DNA from 2 places in the Thiocapsa sp. C2-2m genome. Region 1 is predicted to be linked to the other one. Evidence: predicted binding sites of a transcription regulator. Region 1 holds the regulator's gene; the other holds the start of a gene.
The links. The regulator FNR, encoded in region 1, switches genes on or off when oxygen is low (the NO sensors DNR and NnrR bind a similar motif). The targets are predictions, from matches to a motif close to TTGATNTANATCAA.

Region 1 (8,234 bases):
CGCCAGCGGGTCACGTCGGCCGTCGTACCAGGCATCTTGTCGTAAGCCCATCTCAAGCCCGGTGTAGGGCATGAACTGCCAAATCCCGGCGGCCGCCTTGGGCGATGTCGCAACCGGATTGAACCGGCTTTCGACATGGGGCAGGAAGGCGAGCTCCATCGGCAGTCCGCGCCGCTCGATCTCGGTCACGATCATATGCAGATAAGGCATCCCCTGCTGGGACATCCTGGAGAGATACTGGGGGTCTCGGCGGAAGCGCTCCACCGTGCTGTCGATGCGGGCGTCTGCGTAGAGATCGAGGGTCATCCCGGTGCGGACACGGTTCCAGAGGTCACCGCGCGAATCCACACGCCCGGCGGTGCGTCTTTCCATGACCACAACATCCGTGGCCGGTCGGACGTAACCGTATTCGCGCGCGGAAACCATGCCTGAGTAGCCGGGGTCTCCGAGGTCGTTCTCGACATGTCGGGTCTCCGTCGCACAACCGTTCAAGATCAGCGTCAGGACGCCGAGCGCGCCGAGCGAGCGCACCAAACGAGCGGCATCAAGCATCTTTCCCCCCTAACAATCCCTAGTAAGTGATTGTATATTTGAGTTTTCTAGGAATTAGAAAAGCATCATACCCAAAGCCGGCCTTCAATTCCAGATCCAATTCCAGATTGGGCCGCAGAAAATTCGCCTGCACGCCTGCACGACAGTGCGCTCAAACACGGTTAACATGCGCGTCTCGAAGAGGCATCGGCATGACTGTGCGCAATGGTCCGGGGTCACCCCTGGCAGAACTACAAGACTGGTACCGGTCGCCGCTCGGAGCCGAGGTGGCGGCGCTTGAGAGTGCGTGTGTGGAGCGGCTGCTGAGCGACACCTTCGGCTATTACCTGGTCCAGATCGGCGTGACCGAGAGCTTTCGAGACGCCATGGCCTCAAGTCGAATCCGCCATCGGATCCTCATGCCCTGCGAGCAGCCCTCGGGTCACGGTGGACGCGAGATCGTCGGATTGCCGAGCCGGTTGCCGCTTGCGAGCGATTCGATCGACGCCATCCTGCTGCCCCATACCTTGGATTTTTCGCCCGATCCGGATGCGGTGCTGCGCGAGGTCGAGCGCGTCCTGATCCCGGAGGGTCGAGTGATCGTGCTGGGCTTCAACGCGCTCAGTGCCTGGGGTCTTTGGTCCCTGCTGCGCGGTTCGGCGACGCAGGTGCCTTGGTGCGGGCGTTTCCGCACCGCTTATCAGATCGAGGATCGGTTGTCCGTGTTGGGTTTCGATATCGAGATTCGAGAGCACATCATGTTTCGGCCGCCGTTCCGGCGCGCCTTGGGACCGAGCTGTGCGGCATTCGACACCTTGGGGCGGCGACTCTGGCCGATTCTGGGCGGTGTCTATTTGATTCGGGCCGTCAAGCGGGTGGCTACCTTGACGCCGCTGCGCCCGGCTTGGGGGCGGCGCTCGCTGTTGCGCGGCGGTGCGGCGGAGCCGACGACACGCAGGGCCGGTCATGCCTGATTGCGTGCGCGCCTACACCGACGGTGCCTGCAAGGGCAATCCGGGGCCCGGGGGCTGGGGTGTCCTGTTGCGATGGGGCGACGTCGAGAAGGAGCTGTGCGGCGGCGAGCGCGCGACCACCAACAACCGCATGGAGCTGATGGCGGTCATCATGGCGCTGGAGACCATGAAGCGTCCGACCTGTCTGGAGATCGTCACCGACTCTCAATACGTCAAACGCGGGGTCGAGGAATGGATGCCGCGTTGGAAACGCAACGGCTGGCAGACGGCCGAACGCAAGCCCGTGAAGAATCGCGACCTTTGGGAGCGTCTGGATACCGCGATCGGCGGCCATCAGGTGCGCTGGAAGTGGGTCAAGGGCCATGCCGGTCATGCCGAGAACGAGCGTGCGGACCGACTGGCAAATCGCGGGATCGGGGGCTGAATCGCGTCCGGCATGACATGCGCGGTCTTCGCGTCGACTCGGCGTCGCGTGACTCGGCTGACTTCGGCGCAGACGCGATTCAGATATCGGAATTTTTCTCTTTAAACCGCGTCAGGTACGAGCCATTTGGAGTCCTCGGGGATTTGCTTTCCTGCAACGCGGCGGGTTTCACTTAGGACGCGGTTTAAATGAGACAGATTGTGCTCGATACCGAGACCACGGGTCTCGACCCCCAGGCTGGCCATCGCATCATCGAAATCGGTTGTGTCGAGCTGATCGACCGCCGCCTGACCGGAAACAACTTCCACCGCTATCTTCAGCCGGATCGCCAGATCGATGCGGGCGCCTCCGACGTGCACGGGATCACCAACGCCTTTCTCGCCGACAAGCCGCGCTTCGCCGAGATCGCCGAGGGCTTCCTGGACTATTTGGAAGGGGCCGAGCTGATCATTCACAACGCGGCCTTCGATCTCGGGTTTCTCGATCGCGAGATTACCGGCTGGAATGCCGAAGTACCGCGGATCGGGGATCGATGCGAGGTGATGGATACGCTACTCATGGCTCGGCGCATCCATCCGGGGCAGCGCAACAGCCTCGATGCCTTGTGCAAGCGCTACGGCGTGGATCATCGCCATCGCGACCTACACGGGGCTCTGCTCGATGCCGAGATCCTGGCGGATGTCTATCTCGCCATGACCGGTGGGCAGGTGGCCTTGAGTCTCGGGGAGGATCTCGCGACGCCGTCTCATGCCGGGCCGAACGCTCGGCAGCGCGGCCGACTGGATCCGAGTCGGCCGCGATTGCGGGTGACTCAGGCCGATCCGGCCGCGCTCGCCGCCCACGCCGAGCGACTCGCGGCGATCCAGGCGGCAAGTGCCGAAGGTTGTCTTTGGCTTCGCGCCGAGGGATGACACCGCTCGCGGTCTAAACCGCGCCCGGCGCAAGATGCGTCATCGAGATCCTGTGTGGTCTTTTGGAACCCCGCAGTCTCGGCGGAGACGCCGTTTGGAATTTTATCGTTTCAATTTCCTAAACTGCGCCGACTCCGAGGGTTGTCGATCGCTCCGGGGCAGATCCAGTCCGACGAGCATCCCAAAGCCGCAGCGGGCGCAGTTTAGCTCTGCTGCTGTTGGCGCCGATTCTGCCCGGCGCCGCCCACCAGCGACTCCAGCGTGTCCACGTCGAGCAACTGAATGTGCTTGCGGTCGACGTTCATCAGGCCATCGTCCTGGAAACGCGTGAAGAGTCGGCTGACGGTCTCGACGGCGAGACCCAGGTAGTTACCAATCTCGTGTCGGGACATGCTCAGATAGAAGTCGGTCGCGGACAATCCGCGTTTGTGCAGTCGCTTGGACAGGCTAAGCAGGAAGGCGGCGAGCCGCTCTTCGGCGTTCTTTTTACCGAGGAGCAAGAGCATGTCCGTGTCGTGCCCGATCTCTTTGCTGAGCAGCCGATACATCTGATGCTGAAGACTTGGAATGGTCGCCGTGAGCTCTTCGAGCCGGGTGAAAGGGATCTCGCAGATGGCGGATGTCTCGAGCACCTTGGCCGAGCAGGCGTGGATGTCCTTGTCGATCGCATCCAACCCGATCACCTCGCCCGGAAGATGAAAACCCAGCACCTGCTCGCCGCCCTCGGGGCTGGGGGCAAAGGTCTTCACGGAGCCGGTCTTCACAACATAGAGCGAACGAAATCGGTCCCCGTCGCGAAACAAAAAGTCACCCCGGTGAAGCGGTCGTGTTCGCTTTACGATCTCGTCGAGTCGCTCCACATCGTCCGGTGCAAGGCCCATCGGCAAACAGAGCGACGACAGGGAGCAGTTCCTGCAGGCGATGCGAATGGTCTCCAACGAGATGACTTTATGATGGCTCACAGCATCGCCCCACAATCTTCGATCGCCTGATTTTGAACCGTCGTTTGATCTGGATCAAGCGAAGATTATCTTCTTGTCATCGGGTCGACCTGAACCCGCAAGAAAAGGCCGCGCCCTCGCGGGCGCGGCCTTGACGCGAGCCTGACGAATCGGCGTTCGGCTTACTTCGCTTCGCCGGTCGCGGGGGCAGCGGGCGCGGCGTAGGGCGCAGCATACGGCACGCCGTAGTAGGGGGTGCCGTAACCCGGATAGCCATAGCCGTAGCCGGGGTAACCGTAACCGTAGCCTGGATAGCCGTAACCGTAGCCGCGTCCGTAGCCGCGACCACGTCCGTAGCCGCGACCGCCGCCGCTCATGTTCATGTTGAAGTCGCCCCAGCCGTCGCCGAGCATGTCGCCGAACAAGTCGCCGAGACCGGAGCCATAACCGGGCCCGTAGCCGCCGTAGCCCGGACCGCCCCAACCCGGTCCCCACCACGCCTGGGCCGGGCTCACGGCGAAGGCGGCGGCGCCTGCGATTACGGCGGCACTCAACAATTTCGCTGTTTGATGCATCGTTGACGCTCCTCTATTGACATTTGACATTCATCATCAACAACATCGATCAAGGCCGCTGCGACGCCGCCCGATCCTGACGAGCGCCGGCAGCGCCGAGAGGGTGTGTTTCGTGACTTGCGAAACGCCGTCAAATATACCCAGATCTCTGGATTTTGTGAAGTTTGCCGGGGCCGGCCCGGGGCCGGCGGCAGGGTTCGGGCGTGCGATGGTCGTCCCGAGTGCTCGGGTCAGCGCGCGCCTGTATCCCCGTTGAGCGGATCCGGGGATTTTGGTAGCGTGTCGGCGGATACGGGCCATCGCCCTCGACTGCCTCCTCGACCCCCATGACCAAGTTCATCTTCATCACCGGCGGTGTTGTCTCGTCGCTCGGTAAAGGCATCGCGTCGGCGTCTCTCGGGGCGCTGTTGGAGGCTCGCGGCCTGCGGGTGACCATGATCAAGCTCGATCCCTATATCAACGTGGATCCGGGCACCATGAGTCCGTTCCAGCACGGCGAGGTCTATGTGACCGACGACGGGGCGGAGACCGACCTGGATCTCGGCCACTACGAGCGCTTCCTGCGCACCCCGATGGGTCGCAACAACAACTTCACGACCGGGCAGATCTACGAGAGCGTCATCCGCAAGGAGCGGCGCGGCGACTATCTCGGGCGGACGGTCCAGGTCATCCCGCACATCACCGACGAGATCAAGCAGGCGATCCGTCTGGGCGCCGAGGGCGCCGACGTGGCCATGGTCGAGATCGGCGGCACCGTGGGCGACATCGAATCCTTGCCCTTCCTCGAGGCGATCCGCCAGATGCGGGTGGAGGAGGGGCGCGAGAACGCGCTCTTCATGCATTTAACCTTGGTGCCCTATATCCGCACCGCCGGCGAGATCAAGACCAAGCCCACGCAGCACTCGGTCAAAGAGCTGCGCTCCATCGGTATCCAGCCGGACATCCTTTTGTGTCGGGCGGAGAAGCACCTGCCGGACGAGGAGCGGCGCAAGATCGCGCTCTTCACCAATGTGACCGAGGACGCGGTCATCTCGGCGGTGGATGCGGACAATATCTACCGCATCCCGCGCTTGCTGCACGACCAGAAGCTCGACGAGCTGGTGGTGCGCCAGTTCCGGATCGAGGCCCCAGAGGCGGATCTGTCCGAATGGGATCGCGTCCTGGAAGGTTTCGATCACCCCGAGCAGGTCGTCCGTGTCGGCATGGTCGGCAAGTACATGCACCTCACCGAGGCATACAAATCGCTCTCCGAGGCGTTGGCCCATGCCGGCGTGCACACCAAGACCAAGGTCGAGATCGTCTATACGGATTCGGAGGTGATTGAGCAGGAGGGGACCGACAGTCTCGATGGGCTCGACGCCATCCTGGTCCCGGGCGGGTTCGGCGAGCGCGGGATCGAAGGCAAGATCCAGGCGGCCCGATACGCACGCGAGCACCGCATCCCCTATCTCGGGATTTGTCTGGGGATGCAGGTCGCCGTCATCGAGTACGGGCGTCACGTCGCCGGCCTGGATGGCGCGCACAGCACCGAGTTCGATCGCCGGACGCCCCATCCCGTGATCGCGCTCATCACCGAGTGGCGCGACGAGCGCGGGCGGATCGAGACCCGTGACGAGGGCGTGGATCTGGGCGGCTCGATGCGCTTGGGTGGCCAGAACTGCCGTCTGGAGCCCGGCAGCCTTGCGCGCAATGTCTACGGCAAGCCGCAGGTCCGCGAGCGCCATCGTCATCGCTACGAGTTCAACATCTGCTATCTGAACGTCATGAAAGACGCCGGGATGCGTTTCTCCGGTTGGTCGCTCGACAACCGGCTGGTGGAGATCATCGAGATCCCGGACCATCCCTGGTTCATCGCCTGCCAGTTCCATCCCGAGTTCACCTCGACCCCGCGCGACGGTCATCCGCTCTTCTGCGGCTTCGTTCGCGCCGCGCTCACGCGGCGTCACTTGGTGCAGGATACCCTCGCATGATCCTCTTCCCCGGTTTCGATGTCGGGCTGGATCGCCCGCTCTTTCTGATCGCCGGTCCCTGCGTGATCGAGAGCGCTGGACTGGCCGAGGAGACGGCCGGCGCGCTCAAGGAGATGACCGACGATCTGGGAATCCCCTTCATCTACAAGTCGTCCTTCGACAAGGCCAACCGATCCTCCTCGGGCAGCTTCCGCGGTCTCGGGCTGGCGCAGGGGCTGGCGATCCTGGAGGGCGTGCGCGAGCGTATCCGCGTTCCGATCCTGACCGACGTGCACGAAGACACGCCGCTGGGCGAGGTCGCGGATGTGGTGGATGTCCTCCAGACCCCGGCCTTTCTCTGTCGCCAGACCAATTTCATCCAAGCGGTCGCCAGCCAGGGCAAGCCCGTGAACATCAAGAAGGGTCAGTTCCTCGCCCCCTGGGACATGCGCCATGTCGTCGAGAAGGCACGCGCGACCGGCAACGAGCAGATCATGGTCTGCGAGCGCGGCGTCTCCTTCGGCTACAACAACCTGGTCTCGGATATGCGCGCGCTCTCGGTGATGCGCGAGACGGGCTGCCCGGTCGTCTTTGATGCCACCCATTCGGTACAGCTGCCGGGCGGGCAGGGCGATCGTTCCGGCGGTCAGCGTGAATTCGTCCCGGTCTTGGCCCGCGCCGCGGTGGCCGTCGGCATCGCCGGTCTCTTCATGGAGACCCACCCGAATCCCGATGTGGCCCTGAGCGACGGCCCGAACGCCTGGCCGTTGGACAAGATGCGCGCCCTACTCGAAACCCTAGTTCAGATCGACCGACTGGTGAAATTGGCAGGTTTCGCGGAGCAAGCGCTTTGAGATCGGCTTGAGGCCGCAGTCGGCATGGCCGGCGAGCCTATGTGTCCCCGCGTGATCGATCGTGTCCGCGTCCGGGCTCGCCCTGCCTGAGCCGGTTTGAATCGAACAACGCGATCGGACGCGTGCCTGCGGCGGACCGATCGACGCGAGACTCCCCGCTCGGTCTATATACCCACGCGATTCCCTTGAAGAATCGCTCCGTTCTTGTTTTTGGAGAGACATGCCATGTCCGCTATCGTCGATGTTCGCGCCCGCGAGGTTCTGGACTCCCGCGGTAACCCCACAGTCGAGGCCGATGTCATCACGGCCGACGGTGCGATCGGCCGCTTCATCGTGCCGTCCGGTGCCTCGACGGGCTCGCGCGAGGCCCTCGAGCTGCGCGACGGCGATCGCTCCCGGTTCAATGGCAAGGGCGTCCTGACCGCCGTCGCCAACATCCAAGGCGAGCTGCGCGACACGGTCGTCGGTATGGATGTCGGCGACCAAGCCGCCCTCGATCGCGCCATGATCGCGCTCGACGGGACCGACAATAAAGCGCGTCTCGGCGCCAACGCACTGCTCGGCGTCTCGATCGCCGCCGCGCATGCCGCCGCCCAAGAAAAGGCGCTGCCGCTCTTCATGTCTCTGTCGGCCGGCCCCTATCGTCTGCCCGTGCCCATGATGAACATCATCAACGGCGGCGAGCACGCGGACAACAGCGTGGACTTCCAGGAGTTCATGATCCTGCCGGTCGGCGCACCCAGCATCCGCGAGGCGGTACGTTACGGTGCCGAGGTCTTTCATGCGCTCAAGTCCGTGCTGCACGGGCGCGGTCTGACCACAGGTGTCGGCGACGAAGGCGGTTTTGCCCCCGACCTGCCCTCCAACGAGGCGGCGATCGAGGCGATCCTCGAGGCGATCCACAAGGCGGGATTCAAGGCCGGCTCGGACATCTATCTCGGGATGGACGTCGCGGCGTCCGAGTTTTACGCCGACGGCAAATATCATCTCAAGGGCGAAGGCCGCACGCTCGACTCCGACGGAATGACTGATCTTCTGCTCGGCTGGGTCAATCAGTACCCCGTCATCACCATCG
Region 2 (8,234 bases), on a different contig from region 1:
CCTGGTCGATACGGCTGCCGATCCGCCGGCGGCTGAACGTTGGACGCCTCTGGAGCCTGGTGTCCCGACCCATGTTCGGCTGGTCGTGGACGCGCCTCGGCACCCGGATGCCATCCTGGTGGAGGCGCCGATCGTGATGGCGGAACGCGGGCGCGGGACATTGGTCGCCTGGGTCAACGAGCGGACCGCCTTGGCCGCGCTCGTCGGGCTCGATCCCGGGGGCAGCGGATTCGCTCGTCACCGACTGCTGCGTTCGGCGCAAGAGCTTGCAGCCCTGGAAGGTGCGGTCGGAGCACCGGTCGAGGTGTCCGGAACACCCTTCTTCTTGGTCGACCGCGAGCGGGCATCACTTGACGAGCGCCTCCTGACATCACGTTGGTTCTTGTTCGCTCTCGTCCTGTTGGCCGTCGCACTCTTGGTCGGCGGTTGGATGCTCCTCGCGGCGCAGCGGCAGAACCTGGTGTTGCAGACGCGGATGGACGTCGCGCGCGTCCAGCGGCGCAAGCTCAGCGAGCACAACGAGCGCTTGCGCGAAGAGATCAAGAAGCGGAAGGACTACGAGCGTCGTTTAATCTACCAGGCCAGTTACGATGCCCTGACCGGTCTTCCGAATCGCGCCTTGGCCATGGATCGGCTCGAGCAGAGCCTGATGATTGCCGCACGCGAGGGGCATCGGGTGTTGGTCTTCTATCTGGATCTCGACCACTTCAAGCGGGTCAACGACAGTTTGGGTCACGCCGCCGGCGACAAGGTTCTGACGCAGGCGGCCGAACGGGTAGGCGCCCTCGTCTCGGCGGGTGATACCCTGGCGCGTCTGGCAGCCGACGAGTTCCTCGTCATCTATCCGGACCTTCGCGATCCCGTCGGTGCAGACGAGCGTGCGCAGGCGCTTCTCGGCCTTTTTGCTGCGCCCTTCTCGATCGAGGGTCGAGAGCTCTTCCTCACGGCGACCCTGGGTATCGCGATCAGTCCATCCGACGGGAACAACGCGGAGGATCTGCTCAAGAATGCGGACTTGGCGATGAAGGAGGCCAAGGACAGCGGGCGGGCCCGGTACAGTTTCTATGTCCAGGGGCTTGACGTCCAGATCCGCGAGCGGCTGTCGATGGCGAACCTCCTACGGCACGCCGCCGAGCGCGGGGAGCTCGCCCTCGTGTACCAGCCCTTGATCGATTTGCGTACCGGGCGCGTCGTTGCCGCGGAGGCGCTGCTACGCTGGAACAGCGATGAGCTCGGCGCCGTTGCCCCGGCTCTTCTCGTCCCGGTGGCCGAAGACGCGGGATTGATTCCCCAAATCGGCGGGTGGGTCCTCGAGCGTGCCTGCGCGGCCGCGGCGCGATGGCAGTCGATCGCGCCGTGCCGGGTTGCCGTGAACGTGTCGTCCTTGCAGCTCCAAGCGCCGGACGCCTTTTCGGCGCAAGTGGATCTGGCGCTGAGCCGCTCGGGTTTGCATGCGGGACTCCTGGAGCTGGAGATCACCGAAGGGGTGTTGCTGCGCGACCGCCCCACCATCGGTGCCTTACTGGCCGACCTGGATCGCCGCGGAATTCGCTTGTCGCTCGACGATTTCGGGACCGGCTACTCGGCCTTGAGCTATCTGCGGCGGTTTCCGTTCCATGTCCTCAAGATCGATCGGAGCTTCATCGCGGGCATACCCGACAACCAAGAGGATACGGAGCTGACACGTGCCATCATCGCGATGGCCCAAGCGCTTGACCTGAGTGTGCTTGCGGAGGGTGTGGAACAACCCGAGCAGCGCGATTTCCTCGTCGCGCAGGGCTGCGACCTCGCGCAGGGTTATCTGTTCAGCCGCCCGGTCGACGCCGATGCGCTCGGTGCAATGCTGGGTCGTTGACGGAGAGTTGATTCGGTCCTGAGCACCGGGGGCGGGCAGGTCCCCTCCGGCGCGTTAGTGGCCTCGTAGGAGGAATCGGTCGAAGAATGCGGTATCGATTGCGGCGGCGAGCTGTGCGAGCGGTATTGCGGGCGGGGGGAGGAGAGGATCCAGGGCGTTTCGAGTCTCGCAGGCCTGAACGGCATATCGGCGCACGCCCTTTTGCGCGAGCGCCGCGGCGAGCGTCTCGAGATCGCGTGCAGTCCAGTGCGGCATGACAGTGGTGCGGACCTCGAACGAAACACCGGACGCCTGGATCAGCGACAAGCTCTCCCAGGCCGCCTCGCCGGATCGCGCGCTGCCTGTAATGGCGGGATAGTCCTCGGGCAACGCCTTGATGTCCAGAGCCACCCAATCCAGCAAGGGTAAGAGCAGCGCCAAGCGTCTCGGCGCGGACCCCGCAGTGTGCAGACCGACCTTGAACCCGAGATCCCGAACCTCGGTCATGGCCGAGGCGAGCGCCGACTGGAGGGTCGGCTCCCCGCCGCTGAAGACAACCGCATCGAGCAGTCCGCGGCGACGCTCGAGGAATCTGCGGATCTCCGACCAGGCCATGACCGGCGTAGCGTTCGGGTCGATCAAGGGGCCGTTCTGGCAGTAGCGACAACGCCACGTGCAGCCTTGCAGGAAGATCACCGCGGCGAGCTCGCCCGGGTAGTCGATCGTCGTCAGCGGAACGAAGCCGCCGATCCGCAAGTACTCCACGTCCCCCGAGCTCGCCGGGTCCGCGGTGGTCTGACGATCGACGTCGTTTGGGCAGGGGGTTAGTCGAGACATGGGTGTGTTGGGTCGAACGGCTCGATTCGGCTTGAATGCCTAGGCGGCGGCACGGCGCTCTTGGCGGATCGCCGATCCGTTGGGCGTCTCGGTGAAGTAGCAGCGCTCGGCGTGCTCGGCGCGCTTGCCGGCATTGAAGGCCGAAACCGGGCGATGGTAGCCCATGACGCGGGTCCAGACCTCGCAACGGGTGCGTTCATCGGTCTTCAGCTCGATGGTTGGATTGGCCATGGTCTCGCTCCTGATGTCGTTTCGGATGACTGTGTGTTGGTCGTTGCTCTGGCGAGCGGTCGGGCGTTCGGTGTGTATGGATCGACCTAGGCCGCTGTCTCTGCGAATGCCGCGGTCTTGCGTGCGATCAGCTCGCGGTCGCAGACCGGACAGAATTCGTGCTCGCCCGCGATGTAGCCGTGTTTGGGGCAGATCGAGAACACCGGCGTCACCGTGATGTAGGGCTGACGGAAATTCTCCAGCGCTCGACGCACCAGCCGTTTGCAGGCGTCGGTCGTCGAGATCTGCTCGTTCATGTAGAGGTGCAGCACCGTCCCGCCCGTGTATTTGGTTTGCAGTGCCTCCTGCATGGCGAGCGCCTCGAAAGGGTCGTCCGTATAGCCCACCGGCAGTTGCGAGCTGTTGGTGTAATAGGGCGTTTCGGACGTGCCGGCTTGGAGGATGTCCGGAAAGCGCTTCTTGTCCTCGCGGGCGAAGCGGTAGGTCGTGCCTTCAGCCGGTGTGGCCTCCAGGTTGTACATGTTGCCGGTCGATTCCTGAAACTCGACCATCCGAGTGCGAACATGATCCAGGATCCGGCAGGCCATGGAGTGACCCCATGCCGTCGTGATGTCCTCGTCATCGTCGGTGAAGTTGCGGATCAGCTCGTTGATCCCGTTCACGCCGATGGTCGAGAAATGGTTGCGCAATGTGCCGAGATACCGCTTGGTGTAGGGGAAGAGTCCGGCATCCATGTGACGCTGGATGACCTTGCGTTTGATCTCGAGACTGTTGCGCGAGAGGTCCAGGAGCCTGTCGAGCCGGGCCAGCAGCCCGGCCTCGTCGCCCCGGTGGGTAAAGCCGAGCCGCGCACAGTTGATGGTCACGACGCCGAGCGAGCCGGTCTGCTCGGCCGAGCCGAAGAGCCCATTGCCGCGCTTCAGAAGCTCGCGCAGATCCAACTGGAGCCGGCAGCACATGGACCGCACCATGTTCGGTGTCAGCTCGGAGTTCAGGAAATTCTGGAAGTAGGGCAGGCCATACTTCGCCGTCATCTCGAACAGATGCTCCGCGTTCTCGCTGTCCCACGGGAAATCGGTGGTGATGTTGTAGGTCGGGATCGGGAAGGTGAAGATCCGCCCCTTGGCATCGCCCTCGGTCATCACCTCGATATAGGCCCGATTGATCAGGTCCATCTCGGCCTGGAGATCGCCGTAAGTGAAAGCCTGCTCCACACCGGCGATCACCGGCACCTGCTCGCGCAGATCCTCGGGGCAGACCCAGTCGAAGGTCAGATTGGTGAAAGGCGTGTTGCCGGTGACGAAGGTCTTGCCGCGACGGCGTGCGACAAAGGTGCCGTTCCGGGTGGTCGGGCACCAGACCAGGCCCTTGTAAGGCTTGCGCTCGATGAGCTGGATATAGGTGTCGCGGTTGCGGATGATGTTGAGGACATGCACGCCGGAGTCTTTGCGCGTATCGACCGTGCTGCCGTAGCCGGCCAATGCGCACAACTCCTGCAGGGCATCGAGATTCTCCCGGTCGTTGGTGTAGATCCGGACGCGTCCGCTCTCCTCGACGCTGCCGTCGCCCTTCACGTAGGTGTCCAGGAAGAGTCGGATCTGCCGGACCGACAGGGTGCGGATGAATCCGGGAACACACTTGCGCTCGAGATACCCGAGCACGAAGTCGCTCGCGTCCCGGTTCAGACGATAGCGGCAGACGGGGACATTGGCGTAGGTCCCGGTGTGCTCGTAGCGATGCCAGCTCAGATCGAGCTCATGCAACAGCCACTCGATCTCGGCGGCGTCTTCGGGATTTCCAGTCGACTGATAGAGGGCCACCCGGCGGCGACCGTCGCTGAAGTCGAAATTGCCCTCGGCGACCACCCAGGCCATCAGCATCACGAGCTTGTCGTCGACCTCAAGCGTCGACGTGGTCTCCCAGGCATTGGGAACGATCACCGGGGACTTCAGCTCCGCAACGGTTTCGATGTCTTCCAGCACCCAGCGGTCGTCGCTGTTGAAGACCTTGCGCAGGATCTTGTGCCGTGGCGTGACCCATTGCTCCTGCGTGCGGTTGCGCAGGACGTACATGTCGCCGTCGAAGTCGTAGGCGGTAATCGCCAGCGGCTCCAGGTATTCAAGCTGATTGGTGCGCCAGTCGATTGTGGCGATCTTCTCGCCCGGGGCAATTTGGTCGTGTCGCTTCCAGCCGTTCTCGGTCAGGCACTCGGTCTCTTCGTCGACACACTGACAACCCCAGCGCGACGGCACATTCAGGTTGTAGATCAGCTCCTGGATCGCCTGCTTGACGTGCGGGTAATCCAGCCCGTCGACGCGCACGAAGGGCGCCATGTAGGTGTCGAAGCTGGAAAACGCCTGTGCGCCGGCCCACTCGTTCTGCAGCGTGCCGAGAAAGTTGACGATCTGCCCGATCGCCGAGGACATGTGCTTGGGGGGCCCCGCCTCGACCTTGCCCGGAACCCCGTTCAGCCCCTCGTTGAGCAGGGTGCGCAGCGACCAGCCGGCGCAGTAGCCGGAGAGCATGTCCAGATCATGGATATGGATGTCGCCGTCGCGATGGGCCTGGCCGATCTCGGGCGGGTACACGTGGCTCAACCAGTAGTTGGCGATCATCTTGCCCGAGGTGTTGAGGATCAGGCCGCCGAGCGAGTAGCCCTGATTGGCATTGGCCGCGACGCGCCAATCCGAGCGGTCGAGATACTCGTTGATGGAGCCGCCGACATCGACCAGTGTGCGATGCTCGTCGCGCAGCTTCTTGTGCTGCTCGCGATAGACGATGTAGCTGCGGGCGGTTTCGAAATGGTTGGCGCTGATCAGCGTCTGCTCGACGACATCCTGGATGCCTTCGATGTCGGGCAGGCGGTCGGCCCCGTAGCGATGCGCCAGCACCTTGACCACCTGCGCGGTCAGCAGACTCGCCTCGGGCGCACCGAACTCGCCGCTCGCCTGCCCCGCACGTTGGATTGCCGACTCGATCTTGGCAGCATCGAAACGCACCTCGACACCGTCGCGCTTGCGCACCCGCAAGGGCAGGGTCGACAGGTTGCTGTGCTGGTGTCCCATGGAGGCGTCTCTTGTCCGTTGCCACTATATCTTGTGGTGTGGACTATAACGCCAACTAGATGCTGTGTTGGAGAGTTTGAGGGGAAGTTGACCGGCGTCAACCCGGATGCATTCTCCGATTGCGCTCCGGGTCCCTCGGGCGCGCGCGTGCAGAACGATCGGCGTGCTTGACACCCGGTCACCGAAGCCCGAGGATCCCGATCTGAACGGTCGGGTCGCTCGACGGCCGGGGGTTGTCGATTGTTTCTCCTCACCCCATCAACTAGCCTAATGCGCGATCGCGCCCCTCTTCGTTCTCATGCCCTCGATGCCCCGCAAGCTTTTCATACAGACCCACGGCTGCCAGATGAACGAGTACGACTCCGCCCGCATGGCGGACGTCCTGCACGCGTCTTCGGGTCTCGAGCTGACGGAGCGCGCGGAAGACGCCGATGTCCTGCTGCTCAACACCTGCTCGATCCGCGAGAAGGCGCAGGAGAAGGTCTTCTCGCAGCTCGGGCGTTGGCGGGCATTGAAGCTCCAGAACCCCGACCTGGTGATCGGTGTCGGCGGTTGCGTGGCGAGCCAGGAGGGCGAGGCCATCCGTGCGCGTGCGCCCTATGTCGATATCGTGTTCGGACCCCAGACGCTGCACCGGTTGCCCGAGATGCTCAAAAATCTCGGTGAGCGACACGCCCCCCAAGTGGATGTGTCCTTCCCCGAGATCGAGAAATTCGATTGCCTGCCGACACCCCGAGCCGAAGGACCGACCGCCTTCGTCTCCGTGATGGAGGGCTGCTCCAAATACTGTACCTACTGCGTCGTGCCCTACACGCGCGGCGAGGAGATCAGCCGGCCCTTCGACGACGTGATCGCGGAGGTTGCCGCCCTGGCCGAGCAGGGCGTGCGCGAGGTTACCCTGCTAGGGCAAAACGTCAATGCCTATCGCGGCGCTTTGACCGACGAGGCGGGCGAGGGTGACGTCGCGGATCTTGCACTGCTGATCCGTTATGTCGCCGCGATCGATGGGATCGACCGTATCCGCTTCACCACCAGCCACCCGGTGGAGTTTTCGGACAGCTTGATCGATGTCTATGCGGATGTGCCGGAGCTCGTCGGCTTTGTGCACCTGCCGGTGCAGTCAGGCTCGGATCGGATCCTCGCCGCCATGAAGCGCGGGCACACGGCGCTGGAGTATCGCTCCAAGATCCGCCGGCTCCGGCAGGCCCGACCGGGGATCGGCATCTCCACCGACGTCATCGTCGGCTTTCCCGGCGAGACCGAGAGCGACTTTGCGGCGACCATGGATCTGGTCGAGGAGATCGGTTTCGATCAGAGCTTCAGCTTCATCTACAGCCGACGCCCCGGTACGCCTGCGGCCGACTACCCGGACGAGGTGCCGCTTGCCGATAAAAAGGCTCGCCTGGAACGGCTTCAGGCGCGCATCAACGACAATGCCCGACATTACAGCCAGGCGATGGTCGGCACCCTTCAGCGCGTCTTGGTCGAGCGGCCGTCGCGCAAGGATCCGTTGCAGCTTGCCGGTCGGACCGAAAACAACCGCGTGGTCAACTTCACAGGTGCGCCTGCGCTGATCGGCGATTTCGTCGATATCGAGATCACCGAGGCGCTCCCCAACTCGCTGCGCGGTCGTCTTGTCACCACCGCAGCGGTTCGGACGGCGATGAGCGGAATCGACGCTTGACTAATACCACTGCCGTGTCCACCCAACCGCACACACTGGACTTGGAGCTCGAGCCTGCCGACAACGTGCGGCTCGCCAATCTCTGCGGCCAGCTCGATCAGCACCTGCGTCAGTTGGAGCGCCGACTCGGCATCGAGATCAGCAATCGCGGCGTCAACTTCCGTCTGATCGGCGATCCCGAAGGGGTGCGCCTCGGCGAGCAGCTGCTCCGGGATCTCTATGTCGAGACCGCCGCCGAGATCCTCACGCCCGAGACGATTCATCTCTGGCTCCAGGAATCCGGGGCCGACGCGCTCTTGGAGTCGGCCGAGGATCGTCTGCCGGATGTCGTCATCAAGACCAAGCGCGGTCTGATAAGGGCGCGCGGACCCAACCAGCAGAGCTATCTCCACGCGATTCTCAAGCACGACATCAACTTCGGTGTTGGCCCTGCCGGCACCGGCAAGACCTATCTTGCAGTGGCCTGCGCCGTCGAGGCGCTCGAATCCGACAGCGTGCGCCGGCTCTTGCTGGTGCGACCGGCGGTTGAGGCGGGCGAGCGCCTGGGATTCCTGCCCGGCGATCTGGCCCAAAAGATCGATCC

Region 2: the regulator FNR is predicted to act here: its motif matches at 6,055-6,068, upstream of AADX97_RS02045 (ribonucleoside triphosphate reductase).

What each region holds. Positions count from the first base shown of each region.
Region 1 covers NZ_JBBWVD010000001.1:186,187-194,420, reverse strand. Annotated here, with positions in the region: gene AADX97_RS00860 (transglycosylase SLT domain-containing protein) at 1-552, opposite strand, end outside; gene AADX97_RS00855 (class I SAM-dependent methyltransferase) at 744-1,505, shown strand; gene rnhA (ribonuclease HI) at 1,498-1,929, shown strand; gene dnaQ (DNA polymerase III subunit epsilon) at 2,118-2,840, shown strand; gene fnr (fumarate/nitrate reduction transcriptional regulator Fnr) at 3,044-3,802, opposite strand; gene AADX97_RS00835 (sulfur globule family protein) at 3,964-4,356, opposite strand; gene AADX97_RS00830 (CTP synthase) at 4,683-6,326, shown strand; gene kdsA (3-deoxy-8-phosphooctulonate synthase) at 6,323-7,159, shown strand; gene eno (phosphopyruvate hydratase) at 7,385-8,234, shown strand, end outside.
Region 2 covers NZ_JBBWVD010000002.1:146,906-155,139, forward strand. Annotated here, with positions in the region: gene AADX97_RS02030 (putative bifunctional diguanylate cyclase/phosphodiesterase) at 1-1,855, shown strand, start outside; gene AADX97_RS02035 (anaerobic ribonucleoside-triphosphate reductase activating protein) at 1,910-2,671, opposite strand; gene nrdD (anaerobic ribonucleoside-triphosphate reductase) at 2,711-2,902, opposite strand; gene AADX97_RS02045 (ribonucleoside triphosphate reductase) at 2,989-5,967, opposite strand; gene miaB (tRNA (N6-isopentenyl adenosine(37)-C2)-methylthiotransferase MiaB) at 6,275-7,651, shown strand; gene AADX97_RS02055 (PhoH family protein) at 7,666-8,234, shown strand, end outside.